DNA from 3 places in the Streptomyces sp. NPDC048196 genome. Region 1 is predicted to be linked to each of the others. Evidence: riboswitches for the same ligand, from Rfam matches in the RefSeq annotation. Region 1 holds a riboswitch; each other region holds the start of a gene.
What was found. Region 1 has a riboswitch for cobalamin ahead of AB0E02_RS04690 (short-chain fatty acyl-CoA regulator family protein). Riboswitches for the same ligand answer to the same signal wherever they lie in the genome.

Region 1 (4,691 bases):
TTGCTGTTCTCGCCGTTCTTGCTGTCGTCGGCGAGCCGTGCGCAGGTACGGAGGCGTTCCGCATTGTTCAGCCCGGCCGTCGCGGGACACACAGCTGCTAGCTGCTCATTGGGGAGCGGCGCGGGCGGGGCCACCGACGGACAGCACCGCCCGCGCCGGGTGACCGGATCCGCTGGCACGGGGGGAACCCTCGAATCCGCGTGTGCCGACGACCAATCGGCTACTTCAGGGCGGCGGCCGCCTGGGGGTAGCAGCGGCCGGCCGGGAACGGCGTGGGGTTGTCCAGCCGGTGGCGAACCCCAGCACGGCGCCTCGGTCGAGGGCGAGTGCGGCCAAGAACCCGGGGCGACGGGCATCTTGGGCCAGCCGTATCAGGCAGGTGTGGGCCAGCGCTGGTTCCTCGTGCCACGGTGGTGCGCCGAAGGCGTCGGCGTACACGGCGCGGATGCCGTCGACATACGGCGAAAGCTGCTCGCCGGAGACGAGGCGGACGCTCCCGCTCATCAGGAGACCGCTGTGGCGAGGGCACGGGCGACCGGGTGCAGCGCGGCGTACTCCAGGGGCGCCGACGGGTCGATCGAGACGTCGAGTGGTGCGGGCTCGGCGCCCGCCCGGACCAGCAGGTCCCCGATGGCGGCGATCATCGCGCCGTTGTCCGTGCACAGCTTCAGCGGCGGGACGCGCAGGGTGAGGCCGGCAGCGGCGCACCGCTCCTCCGCCAGCGCCCGCACCCGGGAGTTGGCAGCGACACCGCCGACCACGACGAGGGTGCCGACGCCATGGGTGGTGCAGGCGGCGACCGCCTTGCGGGTCAGCACGTCGGCGATCGCCTCCTGCAACGAAGCCGCGCCGTCCGCCACCGGCAGGACCTGCCCGCGATGCCGCTCCGCCCACCGTGCGGCCGAGGTCTTGAGGCCGGAGAAGGAGAAGCCGTACGGGGCGTCGCGGGGCCCGGTGAGCGGCCGGGGAAAGGCGACAGCACGGGCGTCTCCCCCACGCGCTGCCCGGTCGATGGCCGGGCCGCCGGGATACGGCAGTCCGAAGACCCGGGCCACCTTGTCGAAGCACTCGCCGGCGGCGTCGTCCAGGGTGTCGCCGAGGTGCACGATCGGGTCGCGTGCCAGGTCGCGGACGAGGAGGAGGGAGGTGTGGCCGCCGGAGACGATCAGTACGACGCAAGGGTCGGGCAGCGGCCCGTGCGCGAGGGCGTCGGCGGCGACATGACCGGCCAGGTGGTGCACGCCGTACAGCGGCACCCCGAGCGCGTACGCCAGTCCCTTCGCGCCGGCGAGTCCGACCTGAAGGGCGCCCGACAGGCCCGGCCCGGTCGTCACGGCGACCGCCCCGATGTCGGACATGCGCAGCCCGGCCTCCCTCAGCGCCTGGTGAACGACCGGGGTGAGCGAGTGGACATGGGCCCGGGCGGCGATCTCGGGCACCACCCCGCCGTACCGCGCGTGCTCGTCCATGCTCGACGCCACCGCATGCCCCAGCAGCCGTCCGCTCTGCACCAGCCCCGCGCCCGTCTCGTCACATGAGGACTCGATGCCCAGCACCACGGGTTCTCCACGCATGCCGTTCCCCTCTCGCACACTGCGGCCAGGCTAATTGCTAGATAGTTGTTATTGCGCAGCATATGCAACAAGTTCTGATCGCTGCCGCCAACCTGGCGCTGCAGCTGGTTCGCCCTGCCGCCAGGCAGGCGCGTCGTAAGAGGGAACCCGGTGAAAATCTGGGACTGCCCCGCAGCGGTGAGCGGGACGACAGCCGTCAGGAAGCACTGGGGTCGCGAAGAGGCCCTGGGAAGCGACGGCCAGTAGATGCCTCGATGCCTCGTACCCAACAAGGCGCGCCCGCGAGTCCGAAGACCTGCCACTGCCCGTACGCCGCCAGGCGTGCGGTGACCTCCGCGGCTCGACGGCGGCCGGCGAATCCGGCGGGCCACCGCTCGCTCCGTCCGTCGTTCCCCTCGCGCCCCGAGCCGTTTCCGCGACTCGCGAAGGAGAGTTGACGTGACCGACCAGCGCACCCTCTTCCTCGACCAGTACTCCGGCAAGGTGCTCGCCTCCTACGGCTGGCCCCAGTACGGCTTGCTGTCCAAGCTGGTCGAGGAGGGCATCGCCCTCCACCAGGGCGAGCGCTTCGGGCTGCCCAACCTCCTGGTCGCCCTCGGCACCGCGTCGACCGCGCCGGCAACATGTCCAAGCGGCAGTCGGCGACCGGTTTCCACTTCTCCCGCGCGGGCGGCACCTGCCCGCTCTGGAACGTCTACGAGGCGTTCGCCGCACCCGGCCGCATCCACGTGCAGATCGCCGCCATGCCCGACGGGCAGCGGTACCTGTGGACCGCCCGCACCGTCACCCGCTCCCGCGGCGGCTGGGGCGAACCCGGCAAGACCTTCGCCATCGGACTGGGCTGCGAGATCCGCCACGCCTCCCGACTCGTCTACTCCGACGGCCTCGACCTGGACAACGCCTCCGCCGCCACGCCCATCGGCATGGGCTGCCGCGTCTGCGAACGCCTCACCTGCCCGCAACGCGCCGTGCCCCCGCTCGGACAGACACTCGCCATCGACGAGAACAGCAGCGCCTACGTGCCGTACCCGGTCGCGGGCCGGAGCGCCGCCTGCTGACCCCTCAGCCGAGTTGACCACGCTCCAGGTCAATACACCTCGGCAGTCGCGGACTGGGCATCGCCCTGGGCTTCAGGCATTCGTGGCCGCGTGACGCGGATGAGTTGCGCAAGGCTCCACGGGTGATCGGCACACTGAACCCGCTTCTGGGCTTGTTGTAGCGGGTTCGTGCGAGCGCCCGAGCGCCGGCACCGAGCAGGCCGCGGCCCTGACCATCGCAGTTGTCGTCCGAGCCACCCGCCCATTCATCTTGAGGTGGAAGCCGATCCGGTGGTCGTTCGGGAATCGGCCGCTCAGTGCGGAAGTTCCACCAGCCCGCTCTCGTAGGCGATGATGACCAGCTGAACCCGGTCGCGGGCGTCGAGCTTCGACAGCAGACGGGTCACGTACGTCTTGGCGGTCGCGATGCTGATGCCCAGGTGGGTGGCGATCTCGCTGTTGGACAGGCCCGTGCCGACGAGGCCCAGTACTTCGCGTTCACGGTCGGTGAGCGAGGCCAGGGTGCGTCCGTTCCTCGTCGCCCGGGCGGGGCGGTGGCCTGCGAAGTCCTTGATCAGGCGGCGGGTCACGCTGGGAGCGATCAGCGCGTCGCCCGCGGCGACCACCCGGATCGCCGCGAGGATGTCGTCCACCGCCATGTCCTTGACGAGGAACCCGGCCGCGCCGGCTCGTAGCGCCCCGTAGACGGATTCGTCGTCGTCGAAGGTGGTCAGCACGAGGACATGCGCGGTGCTCGGGCCCGCGACGATCTGACGGGTCGCCTCGATGCCGTCCATACCAGGCATGCGGAGGTCCATCACGACGACGTCGGGCCGGACGCCCACGGCCAGTTCGACCGCCTCGCTACCGGTCCCGGCCTCCGCGATGACCTCGATGTCCAGGGAGTCGGTGATGACCATCTGGATCGCGGTCCGGATGAGCGGCTGGTCGTCGGCGAGCAGGACGCGGATGGTCATGAGATTCCTGACGGAACGGGGAGGCGGGCGGTGACCCGGAAGCCGCCTTCGGGGCGTGGTTCGGCACGGAAGTCACCGTGCAGCAGGCCGACGCGTTCGCGCATGCCGATGAGTCCGTATCCGGAACCCGAGCTGTTGGCTCGGCCGGGTCCGCTGTCCAGGACCTCGATGGAGAGTTCATCGTCCTGGCAATCGATGAACACCTGGCAGGAGTTGGCCCCGGCATGACGCACCACATTGGTGACCGCCTCCTGAACGATCCGGTAGGCGGACATGTCGATCTCGGGCGGCAGTCGCCGCCGCTCGCTTCGCCAGCGCACGTCGACCCGTACTCCGGCCTCCGTCGTCCGCTCGGCCAGCCGGTCGATGTCCGCGAGGCCGGGTGCCGGGTCGAACGGCGCCGTCTCCGCCTGCTGCCCGGGCTCCGCCTGGCGTAGCGCGCCGAGCATCCGGCGCAGGCCCGAGAGCGTCTCCCGGCCGGCGGACTCGATCGCTCGCAGCGCGCCACGGGCCGCCGCCGGTTGGGTTTCGACGACCCGGCCGGCCGCACCGGCCTGCAGGGCGATGACGCCGATGCTGTGCGCGACCATATCGTGCAGCTCGCGGGCGATGCGCAGCCGTTCGGCGGTGACCGCCTGGGTGGTCAACTGGGTGCGCAGTGCCTGGGCGTGCCGCCGGTCCTCACGTACCGAACGCCCCGTCAGCCAGGCGACAATGGTGACCAGGACCATGACCAGCACAGCGGACGCTCCGGGACTGGTCCCGAGCAGCAGTCGGACGAGCACGTAGCCGGCCAGTACCCCCAGGGACATGCCTGCGGCGGCGCGACCCGTGCGGCGCCGCCGTGTGGCGGTGATGAAGCCGAGCGCAACATCGAAGGCCAGGAACTGCGCCAGTGGGATGTCCGCCACGCTCACCGTGGTCGAGGCGGCGACCGAACCGCCCAGCAGCAGCGCCAGGGCGGGCAGCGGCCGACTGCGCAGCAGCGCGCAGGCGAGCAGCGCCATGGCGCTGGCGGCGGCGTTGATGAGCGCGTACCGCAGCGGGTCGACACCGGAGGCCGGCGGCTCCTGCGGCGCATGGGGCAGCCTGAGGTACAGAAG
Region 2 (4,691 bases), on a different contig from region 1:
CCACAGCCGCTCCGGCGGGAGGGCCGCAAGCCCCTTGCGCAGCAGGGCCGCCGCCTCGTCGACATCGGGGACGCGGGGCGAGTGGATGTCGTAGACGCCGGGTCCGGCCTCGCGGGAGTAGCCGGCCGCGGCGAGTTCGCCGGCGATCTGCATGTGGGAGCGGGCCGCCTCCAGGCTGATGACGTCGGCGTCGAGGTCCTCGATGGCGGCGAGGATGTCGCCGAACTCGGCGTAGCACATATGGGTGTGGATCTGGGTGTCCGGGCGTACGCCGCCGGTGGTCAGCCGGAACGCCTCGGTGGCCCAGGCCAGGTACGCCGGGCGGGCGTCGGCGCGCAGCGGAAGGGTCTCACGCAGGGCCGGCTCGTCGACCTGGATGACCGAAGTCCCGGCCGCCTCAAGGTCGTTGACCTCGTCGCGCAGGGCGAGGGCGACCTGGCGGGCGGTGTCGGCGAGCGGCTGGTCATCGCGGACGAAGGACCAGGCGAGCATGGTGACCGGGCCGGTGAGCATGCCCTTGACGGGCCGGCCGGTGAGCGACTGGGCGTAGGTCGTCCAGCGCACGGTCATGGGCTCGGGGCGGGCGAGGTCACCGGCGAGGATCGGCGGGCGGACGTAGCGGGTGCCGTAGGACTGGACCCAGCCGTGCCGGGTGGCGAGGTAGCCGGAGAGCTGTTCGGCGAAGTACTGGACCATGTCGTTGCGTTCGGGCTCGCCGTGCACCAGGACGTCGAGCCCGGCCTTCTCCTGGAAGGAGATCACTTCCTGGATCTCGGCCTTGATGCGTTCCTCGTAGGCGACGGCATCGATGCGGCCGGCCCGCAGGTCGGCCCGGGCGGTGCGCAGTTCGCCGGTCTGCGGGAAGGAACCGATGGTGGTCGTCGGGAGCAGCGGCAGCGAGAGCTGGGCGCGCTGCGCGGCGGCCCGCCGGTCGTACGGCTGTGAGCGGCGGGTGTCGCGGTCCGTGACGGCCGCGGCCCGGGCACGTACGGCGGGGACGCGGGTGATCGGCGAAGCGGCACGGGAGGCCAGGTCGGCGCGGTTGGCGGCGAGTTCGGCGGCGATGGTTTCCGTGCCGCGGCCGAGACCACGGGCCAGGGTGACGACCTCGATGGTCTTCTGACGGGCGAAGGCCAGCCAGCGCAGGATCTGCGGGTCGATGTCGTGTTCGGCGGCGGTGTCGAGGGGGATGTGCAGGAGGGAGCAGGACGCGGCGACATCGATATGTCCGGCGAGTCCGAGGAGGGTGCCGAGGGTGGACAGCGACTTCTCGAGGTCGTTGATCCAGATGTTCCGGCCGTTGACCACGCCGGCGACCAGCCGCTTGCCGGGCAGGCCGCCGACGGCGGCGAGGTCGTCGAGTTGGGCGGCCGCGGCCCCGGTGAAGTCCAGCGCGAGCCCGTCCACCGGCGTCCTGGCCAGTACGGGCAGGGCCTCACCCAGGCGGTCGAAGTACGAGGCGACCAGCAGCTTCGGCCGGCCGGTGAGGGCGCCGAGCTCTCGGTAGGCGCGCTCGGCGGCGTTCAGTTCGGCCGGGGTGCGGTCCTGGACGAGGGCCGGCTCGTCGAGCTGCACCCATGCGGCGCCGGCCGCGTGCAGGTCGGCGAGGACCTCGGCGTACACCGGCAGCAGGCGGTCCAGGAGGGTGAGCGGCTCGAAGCCGGCGGCGACACCGGGCGCGGGCTTGGCGAGCAGCAGGTAGGTGACGGGGCCGACGAGGACGGGGCGCGGGGTGTGGCCGAGTGCGAGCGCTTCGCGCAGCTCACCGACCTGCTTGGCCGAGTCGGTGGTGAACACCGTGTCCGGGCCCAACTCCGGCACCAGATAGTGGTAATTGGTGTCGAACCACTTGGTCATCTCCAGTGGCGCGACGTCCTGGGTGCCGCGGGCCATGGCGAAGTAGCCGTCGAGCGGGTCGGCGGCGACGGCGTCCCGGTGGCGTCCGGGGATCGCACCCACCATGACGGTGGTGTCCAGGACATGGTCGTAGTACGAGAAGTCGCCGGTCGGGACCTCGTCGATGCCGGTGTCGGCCAGCTGCCGCCAGTTGGCGCTGCGGAGCTCGGCGGCGGTCCGCCGGAGGGCGTCGGCGGTGACCCGGCCCTTCCAGTATCCCTCTACGGCCTTCTTCAGCTCCCGTCGCGGGCCCTGCCGGGGGTAGCCGTACACGGTGGCCCGTACGGTCGCGGCCGCGGACTTCCCGGCCCCTGTCGCTGTCACGGTCACAAGAAACTCTCCTTCGCGAGCTTGTCTCCTACGGATCCCGGAGACGGAACGGAGGCGCGAAGGACGAACGAACCGGACGGAACGGCCGAAGAGTTCAGCAACGGCAGGCCACTGCCCGGTCTGTACGCCGACCCGCCCTCGAAGGTCACCGGGATGTCCGCACGTGATCCCTCACGCGCGGGCAACGGGCAGGTCTTCGGACTCGCGGGCACATCCACCCGTCGAAGGGCGGACACCTACTGGCCGTCGCTTCCCAGACCCGTCCGGGTCCAGTGCGTATGACGGCGCTCGTTCCCACTCACCGCTGCGGGGCAGTCCCGGAATCCCACCGGGTTCCCTCTTACGACGCACCTGCCTGGCGGACAGGGCGAACCAGCTGCCCGACCAGCCTAACCCCCCTCCGTGGCTATCGGCCCGTCGCGGCCGGCCGGTATTCGGTGAGCAGGAGGGCGATGTCGTCGGCGCGGTAGGAGGAGCGCTGGGCGTGGTGGAGGAGGCGGTCGGCGAGTTCGTCGAGGGAGTCGGCGCGGGCGTGGGCCATCGAGGCGCGGAGGTGGTCGATGCCCACGTCGATGGGGGTACCGCGCTCTTCGACGAGGCCGTCGGTGTAGAGGGCGAGCGCGGAGCCGGGTGGCAGGTCGACGGGGGTTTGCGGATAGTCGCTGGAGTGGTCCACGCCGAGGAGGGGGCCGGTCTCCAGGTCCAGTACGTCGGTGTGTCCATCAGGGTGGCGGAGCAGGGGCGGCGGGTGACCCGCGCGAACGGCCCGGACGCGGTGGCCGGCGGGGTCGAGGTGGAGGTAGCAGCAGCTGGCGAGGAGGCCGGTGCCGAGGTCGATGAGGGTGCGGTTGGCGCCCGCCAGGACGTCGCCGGGGGCGTGCCCCACCGCGACGAACGCCCGTACCGCGCTGCGGAGTTGGGCCATGGTGGCGGCCGCCGCGATGCTGTGTCCCTCGACGTCCCCGATGACCAGGGACACGCCGTCGGTGGCCGGGATGACGTCGTACCAGTCACCGCCGATGTCCATGCCGCTGGTGCAGGGGAGGTAGCGGGCCGTGGTCCGCAGGTCGGGGAGGGCCGGGAGCCGGTGCGGCAGCAGGGCCTGTTGGAGGCCGCGGGCGAGGGCGAATTCGGAGTCGTAGAGCCGTGCGCGTTCCAGGGCCTGGGCGATCAGGCCGGCGAGCGCGGTGAGCACGCTGCGGTCCTTGGCCGTGAAGTGATGGATCTCGTCGAAGCCGAGGACACAGGTGCCGGCGGGGCGGCCGGAGGCGATCAGCGGGAGGTACGCCCAGGAGTTCACGCCGCCGACCGGGATACCGGGGTACCCCTGGGAGAGGCTCTGCTGTGACTCGATGAAGAGCGGGACGCCGGAGGTCAGGGTTTCGGTGCCGGGCAGCGGCGCGTGCAGCGGCATGCCGTCCAGCCAGTCGAGGAAGCCCTCGTGGTGGCCGGTGTGGAAGATCAGCTGCATCGTGCCGTCACGGACCGCGTAGAGGGCGAGTTGCTGGCCGCCGAACGCCGGAAGGAGCTGCTCGGCGACGACTTCGCAGACCTGGTGGGTGGTGACCGCCTCGGTCAGCGCACTGCCCAGTTGCAGGACGTGGTACATGACGCCCAGCCGGGCCGGTGCGGCGGCCACGGTGGTGGAGGGGGCCGGGGCGGTCGGCGATGCGGCCGGCTGTGGCGGTGCGGTCACGGTGGGCGGCCCGGCGGGTTCCGGGGCGGCGTCCGGGCGGCCGGTGGGGACCACCCGGCCGGTGACGCCGCTCGGGTCGGGGTGGAGGGAGAAGGCGAGCCACTGGTCGGGCGGGCGGCAGACGAGGAAGGACGTCGGCGTCTGCGAGACCATCGCGGACCGGTGCTGGTACTCGATCGCGGGGTCGGACAGCCACGGCAGGGCGTCCCACAGGCAGTGCCCGACCACCTCCTCGTCGCTGACGTCCAGCAACTGCTCCAGACTGCGGTTGGCGTAGCTGACCCGGCCGTCGGGGGTGAGGGAGAACAGTCCGTCCCGCAGGCGCTCGACCGCCGCGGCCGCCGCGCGGCCGGCCCGTGCGTCGACGACCACTCCGACGAGATGGGTGCGCGCCCGGTCGTCCGGCAGATCGGGGACCCGGCCCCAGAGCACCACGGTGCGGTACCCCTCGCTGCTGCCGTGCCCCTCACCGCCGCCTTCCGCGCCACCGCCCGGCCCGGCGCCCGCGCCCTCACGTACCCGCAGGGTCCGGGACACGACCCTCCCCTCGGCAGCCGCCGTACGGGCCGCGGCACGGAACGCGGCACGGTCACCGGGATGGAGACGGGAGGCCAGGGTGTCCGCCCGCGCGTCGAAGGCTTCGGGGTCGAGGCCGAAGATCGCGCAGAAATCGCCGTCCGCGGTGAGGGTGCCCGCGGCCAGGTCCCAGTCGAACAGGCCGGCCCGGACGGCCGGGGCGGAGGGGGCCGGGGTCTCGACCGGGGCCGTG
Region 3 (4,691 bases), on a different contig from region 1:
ATCCGTTGGGACGACCTCCACTTCCGGACCGGCTACGACCGCTGGCTCGCCTACGCGCAGTCCAAGACGGCCAACGCCCTCTTCGCCCACCACCTCGACCGCCTCGGCGCCGCGAGCGGACTGCACGCCTTCGCCGTGCACCCGGGCAGCATCCTGACTCCGCTGCAACGCCACGTCCCGCGCGAGGAGTGGCTCGCGCACGGCTGGGTCACCCCCGACGGCCGGCCGGCCGACGGCTTCAAGACGCCACAACAGGGCGCGGCCACCGCGGTCTGGGCCGCGACCTCACCGCTGCTCGACGCGTACGGCGGTGCCTACTGCCAGGACTGCGACCTCGCGGACCCGGCCGACACCGACGACATGCTCGTCGGCGGTGTCAAACCCTGGGCCACCGACCCCGAAGCCGCCGCCCGCCTCTGGGAACTCTCCAGCGCCCTCACGGAGACGGATTTCTGAGCCGTCCGGGCGTCGCCGGCCGCCCTCGCCCGTGCCCGCGGTAACCGTCCGGCGGAAGTGACCGGCGTGACCGGCGCTCCCCGGCTCCCGCCGGACACCTGCGGTGCTGGGCAACGCCGACGGGACGTGGCACGATCGCGCTCGTGACCAGCAGACCCACCACGGCCCAGTCCCTGCGCGATCTCGCGCTGCTGCGCCGCGTCCGCGACCGGATCGACCGGGAGTACGCCCAGCCGCTGAACGTCGAGGCGCTCGCCCGTGGCGTGAACATGTCGGCCGGGCACCTCAGCCGCCAGTTCCGGCTGGCGTACGGCGAGTCCCCGTACTCCTACCTGATGACGCGGCGCATCGAGCGCGCGATGGCCCTCCTGCGCCGTGGCGACCTCAGCGTCACCGAGGTCTGTTTCGCGGTGGGCTGCTCGTCACTGGGCACCTTCAGCACGCGCTTCACCGAGCTGGTCGGGATGCCGCCCAGTGCCTACCGGCGCCAGGCGGCGCTCGCACCGGCGGAGCTGCCGCCGTGCCTGGCGAAGCAGGTGACCAGACCGATCAGGAATCGAGAAGCGCAGGTCACCGAGCGGCTCTAGCGTGGGAGCCATGGACATCACCATTCACACCAGCTTCCTCCCGCACGACGACCCGGACGCCTCCCTGGCCTTCTACCGCGACACCCTCGGCTTCGAGGTCCGCAACGACGTCGGGAACGGCAAGATGCGCTGGATCACGGTCGGCCCCGCAGGCCAGCCCGACACGTCGATCCTCCTGGCGCCGCCGGCCGCCGACCCCGGGGTCACCGACGACGAGCGCCGCACCATCACCGAGATGATGGCCAAGGGCACCTACGGCTGGATCCTGCTGGCCACCAAGGACCTCGACGGCACCTTCGAACGGGTGCAGGCCGGCGACGCCGAGGTCGTCCAGGAGCCGACCGAGCAGCCGTACGGCATCCGCGACTGCGCCTTCCGCGACCCCGCCGGCAATCTGATCCGCATCCAGGAGCTGCGCTGAGCCTGCCGGCGAGCGTAGCCATGACCACGGGGAGGGGGCGGGGCCGCGACGCCCCGCCCCCTCCGCCTGCCGGGTGAGCGCGTCGTCACGCGCCGGAACGCGGCCTCAGCCCGTGCCGGCGGAGCGCGCCGCCCAGCGCTTCTCGACGCCGGCCAGGCGCCAGTACGCCAGCGCCGCGGCCCACACCACCACGAACAGGCCGACGATGATGAAGCCGACGTTGTCGAGGTCGAGGCCGGAGACCCAGCCGGTCACCGGGTCGCTGAGGCCGAGCTTGTCGTGGAGCACGGTCACCAGCTCGATGGTGCCGATGAAGAGCGCGACGGCGATCGACAGGCCGGTGATGGTGAGGTTGTAGTAGACCTTGCGCACCGGGTTGGAGAACGCCCACTGGTAGGCGAAGTTCATGAAGGTGCCGTCGAGGGTGTCGAACAGGCTCATGCCCGCGGCGAAGAGCAGCGGCAGGCACAGGACCGCGTACCAGGGCAGGCCGGCCGCGGCGCCGCTGCCCGCCATCACCATCAGGGTGACCTCGGTGGCGGTGTCGAAGCCGAGCCCGAAGAGGAAGCCGAGCGGGAACATCTGGCCGGGGCGGGAGATGGAGCGGGTGAAGCGGCCCAGGAAGCGGTTCATGAAGCCCCGCGAATCCAGCTGCTGCTCCAGCTCCGCCTCGTCGAAGCGGCCTTCGCGCATCCCGCGGAACACCCGCCAGATCCCGGTCAGCGCAATGAGGTTGAGGGCCGCGATGAGGTAGAGGAACGTGCCCGAGACCGTGGTGCCGACGGTGCCGAGGATCTGGTGGGTGCGGGATTCGTCGTTGAGGAGGGTGCCGGCGAGCTGGGCACCGCCGGCGACGAGGGCGGCCATGACGACCACCACGCTGGAGTGGCCGAGGGCGAACCAGAAGCCGACCGACACCGGACGCTTGCCGTCGGCCATCAGCTTGCGGGTGGTGTTGTCGATCGCGGCGATGTGGTCGGCGTCGAAGGCGTGCCGCATGCCCAGGGTGTAGGCGGTGATGCCGAGTCCGACGCCGAAGACCTGGCTGCCGACGGAGTAGTGGTGGGGCACCACGAGCAGGAACAGCACGCCGAAGGCGACGACGTGCAGCCCGGCTATGACGGCCATCAGGCCCGCGGTGCGGACGGTGTCCTGCCGGCGCCAGCGGAACGTGGCGAGGGCAGGGGTGGTCGGGGTATCGGTGGACAGGGCCATCCGGCGGTCACGCTCCAGCACCTCGTGGATCACTTCGTGAGATGCCGTGGCCGGTCTCCTGGCTTACGGGTGCACGCGTCCTGCCCCGCCTTCCCGGCCGCAGGCTGCGGTCAGTGGCGTCGTACGCGCACCGTGCGCGTAGCGAAAAGGGTGGAAACTCCCCGATCACAGTGGCGAGGGCCGCTCCGGTCTGGGACCACGAGGTCCGTCACCGGCTTCCCGAGCACCACGGCGCGCCAACCTTACGGGTCGTCCGACGATCCCTTCAAGCCTGCACAACTGTGCAGGTATCCAAGATCACATTCTGTGACCTGCAAAGATGTCCTCATGCATCTCGTCCCGGCCGAGCGCGCCGACCACCGCACCATCGACGGCCACCGCGTCTGCGACGCCATCGCGGCCATCGGTGAGCCGGGCGAGGTCCGGGCCTGGGCCGACCGCTTCGCCCTGCTCGCCGATCCCGGACGCCTCGCCCTGCTGCTCGCCCTCCACCGGGCCGGCCCCATCGCCGTCTCCGACCTGGCGGTCGCCACCGGCATGAAGGACACCGCGGTCTCCCAGGCACTGCGCCTGCTCCGGGCCGCCGGAGTGGTCGAGGGCGCCAAGGACGGCCGGGTGGTGCGCTACCGCGTGGTCGACGACGCGACCGCGGAACTGCTGACGCAGTGCACGACGGCGGGGCCCGCCGTGCTGGACAGCGGACCCCGCGCCGTGCGGTCGCCCCGGACTACTTGACCGAACCGGCCATGATCCCCTGGACGAAGTGCCGTTGGAACGCGAAGAACACGATCAGCGGCACGATCAGGGACAGGAAGGCGCCGGGCGCCAGCACGCCGATGTTGCTGCCGAACTGCCGCATCTGCGACTGCAGGGCGACCGTCAGCGGCTGCGACTCGTTGTCCGCGAAGAGCAGGGCGACCAGCATGTCGTTCCAGACCCACAGGAACTGGAAGATGGCCAGGCTGGCGATGGCCGGGCGGCCCAGCGGAAGGATCAGCTGGGAGAAGATCCGCCATTCCCCGCCGCCGTCCATCCGCGCGGCCTCCAGCATCTCCTTGGGAATCTCCGCGAAGTAGTTGCGCAGCAGGAAGATGGCGAACGGCAGACCGTACGCGGTGTGGAACAGGATGACACCCGGGATGGAGCCGAACAGGCCGAGCGCGCCGAACAGTTTGGCCACCGGCAGCAGGCCGATCTGCACCGGCACCACCAGCATGGCGACCACGACCAGGAAGATCCAGTCCCGGCCAGGGAAGTCCATCCAGGCGAAGGCGTAGCCGGCCAGTGCGGCGATCACCACGACGGCGATCGTGGTGGGCACCGAGATCAGCACGGTGTTCCAGAAGGCCTGGACGATGCCCGAATCCTTCAGCAGCGCCGCGTAGTTGTCGAGCGACAGCCGGCCGGGCGCGGTCAGCGCGGTCCACCAGCCGCTGTTGGCGTTCGCCTCCTCCGTACGCAGCGAGGAGATGAACAGGCCGGCGGCCGGGGTGAGCCAGACCAGGCCGATGACCAGCAGGAACAGCTGGATCACGGCCCGGCTGAGCCGCTTCGCCGGGCGGGCCGACCGCCTGCGCGGCGGGACGGTTTGCTGGACGGTGGTCATGACTGGCTCCTGCGGAAGCGACGGATGTTGAGGGCCATGGCCGGCACCACCAGGAGCAGCAGCAGGACGCCGAGGGCGCTGCCCAGTCCCTGGTTGTTGCCGCCGCCGAAGGAGACCAGCCACATCTGCAGGGCCAGGACGTTGGCGTCCTGCTGTACGGGCCCGGGCGCGATGATGTAGACGAGGTCGAAGACCTTCATCACGTTGATCACCATCGTCACGAACACCACGCCCAGGACGGGCCCGAGCAGTGGCACGGTGATCCGGCGGAAGACCTGCCACTCGTTGGCGCCGTCCATCCGCGCGGCCTCCAGCACGTCCCGCGGCATCGAGGAGAGCCCGGCGCCGATGAGGACCAGGGCGAAGCCGGTCCAGATCCACATGTAGGCGCCGATGATGGCGGGGG

Region 2: linked by a shared signal. The riboswitch ahead of metE (5-methyltetrahydropteroyltriglutamate--homocysteine S-methyltransferase) and the one ahead of AB0E02_RS04690 (short-chain fatty acyl-CoA regulator family protein) in region 1 are both predicted to bind cobalamin.
Region 3: linked by a shared signal. The riboswitch ahead of AB0E02_RS20100 (HoxN/HupN/NixA family nickel/cobalt transporter) and the one ahead of AB0E02_RS04690 (short-chain fatty acyl-CoA regulator family protein) in region 1 are both predicted to bind cobalamin.

What each region holds. Positions count from the first base shown of each region.
Region 1 covers NZ_JBEZMM010000002.1:240,796-245,486, reverse strand. Annotated here, with positions in the region: gene AB0E02_RS04705 (helix-turn-helix transcriptional regulator) at 1-92, opposite strand, end outside; gene AB0E02_RS04700 (hypothetical protein) at 226-504, opposite strand; gene tsaD (tRNA (adenosine(37)-N6)-threonylcarbamoyltransferase complex transferase subunit TsaD) at 504-1,574, opposite strand; cobalamin riboswitch at 1,663-1,892, shown strand; partial or broken gene AB0E02_RS04690 (short-chain fatty acyl-CoA regulator family protein) at 2,177-2,632, shown strand; gene AB0E02_RS04685 (response regulator transcription factor) at 2,926-3,588, opposite strand; gene AB0E02_RS04680 (sensor histidine kinase) at 3,585-4,691, opposite strand, start outside.
Region 2 covers NZ_JBEZMM010000006.1:116,214-120,904, forward strand. Annotated here, with positions in the region: gene metE (5-methyltetrahydropteroyltriglutamate--homocysteine S-methyltransferase) at 1-2,220, opposite strand, end outside; cobalamin riboswitch at 2,396-2,618, opposite strand; gene AB0E02_RS09790 (SpoIIE family protein phosphatase) at 2,633-4,691, opposite strand, start outside.
Region 3 covers NZ_JBEZMM010000019.1:53,793-58,483, forward strand. Annotated here, with positions in the region: gene AB0E02_RS20085 (oxidoreductase) at 1-456, shown strand, start outside; gene AB0E02_RS20090 (helix-turn-helix transcriptional regulator) at 600-1,043, shown strand; gene AB0E02_RS20095 (VOC family protein) at 1,054-1,464, shown strand; gene AB0E02_RS20100 (HoxN/HupN/NixA family nickel/cobalt transporter) at 1,570-2,679, opposite strand; cobalamin riboswitch at 2,710-2,925, opposite strand; gene AB0E02_RS20105 (metalloregulator ArsR/SmtB family transcription factor) at 3,007-3,414, shown strand; gene AB0E02_RS20110 (carbohydrate ABC transporter permease) at 3,407-4,285, opposite strand; gene AB0E02_RS20115 (ABC transporter permease subunit) at 4,282-4,691, opposite strand, start outside.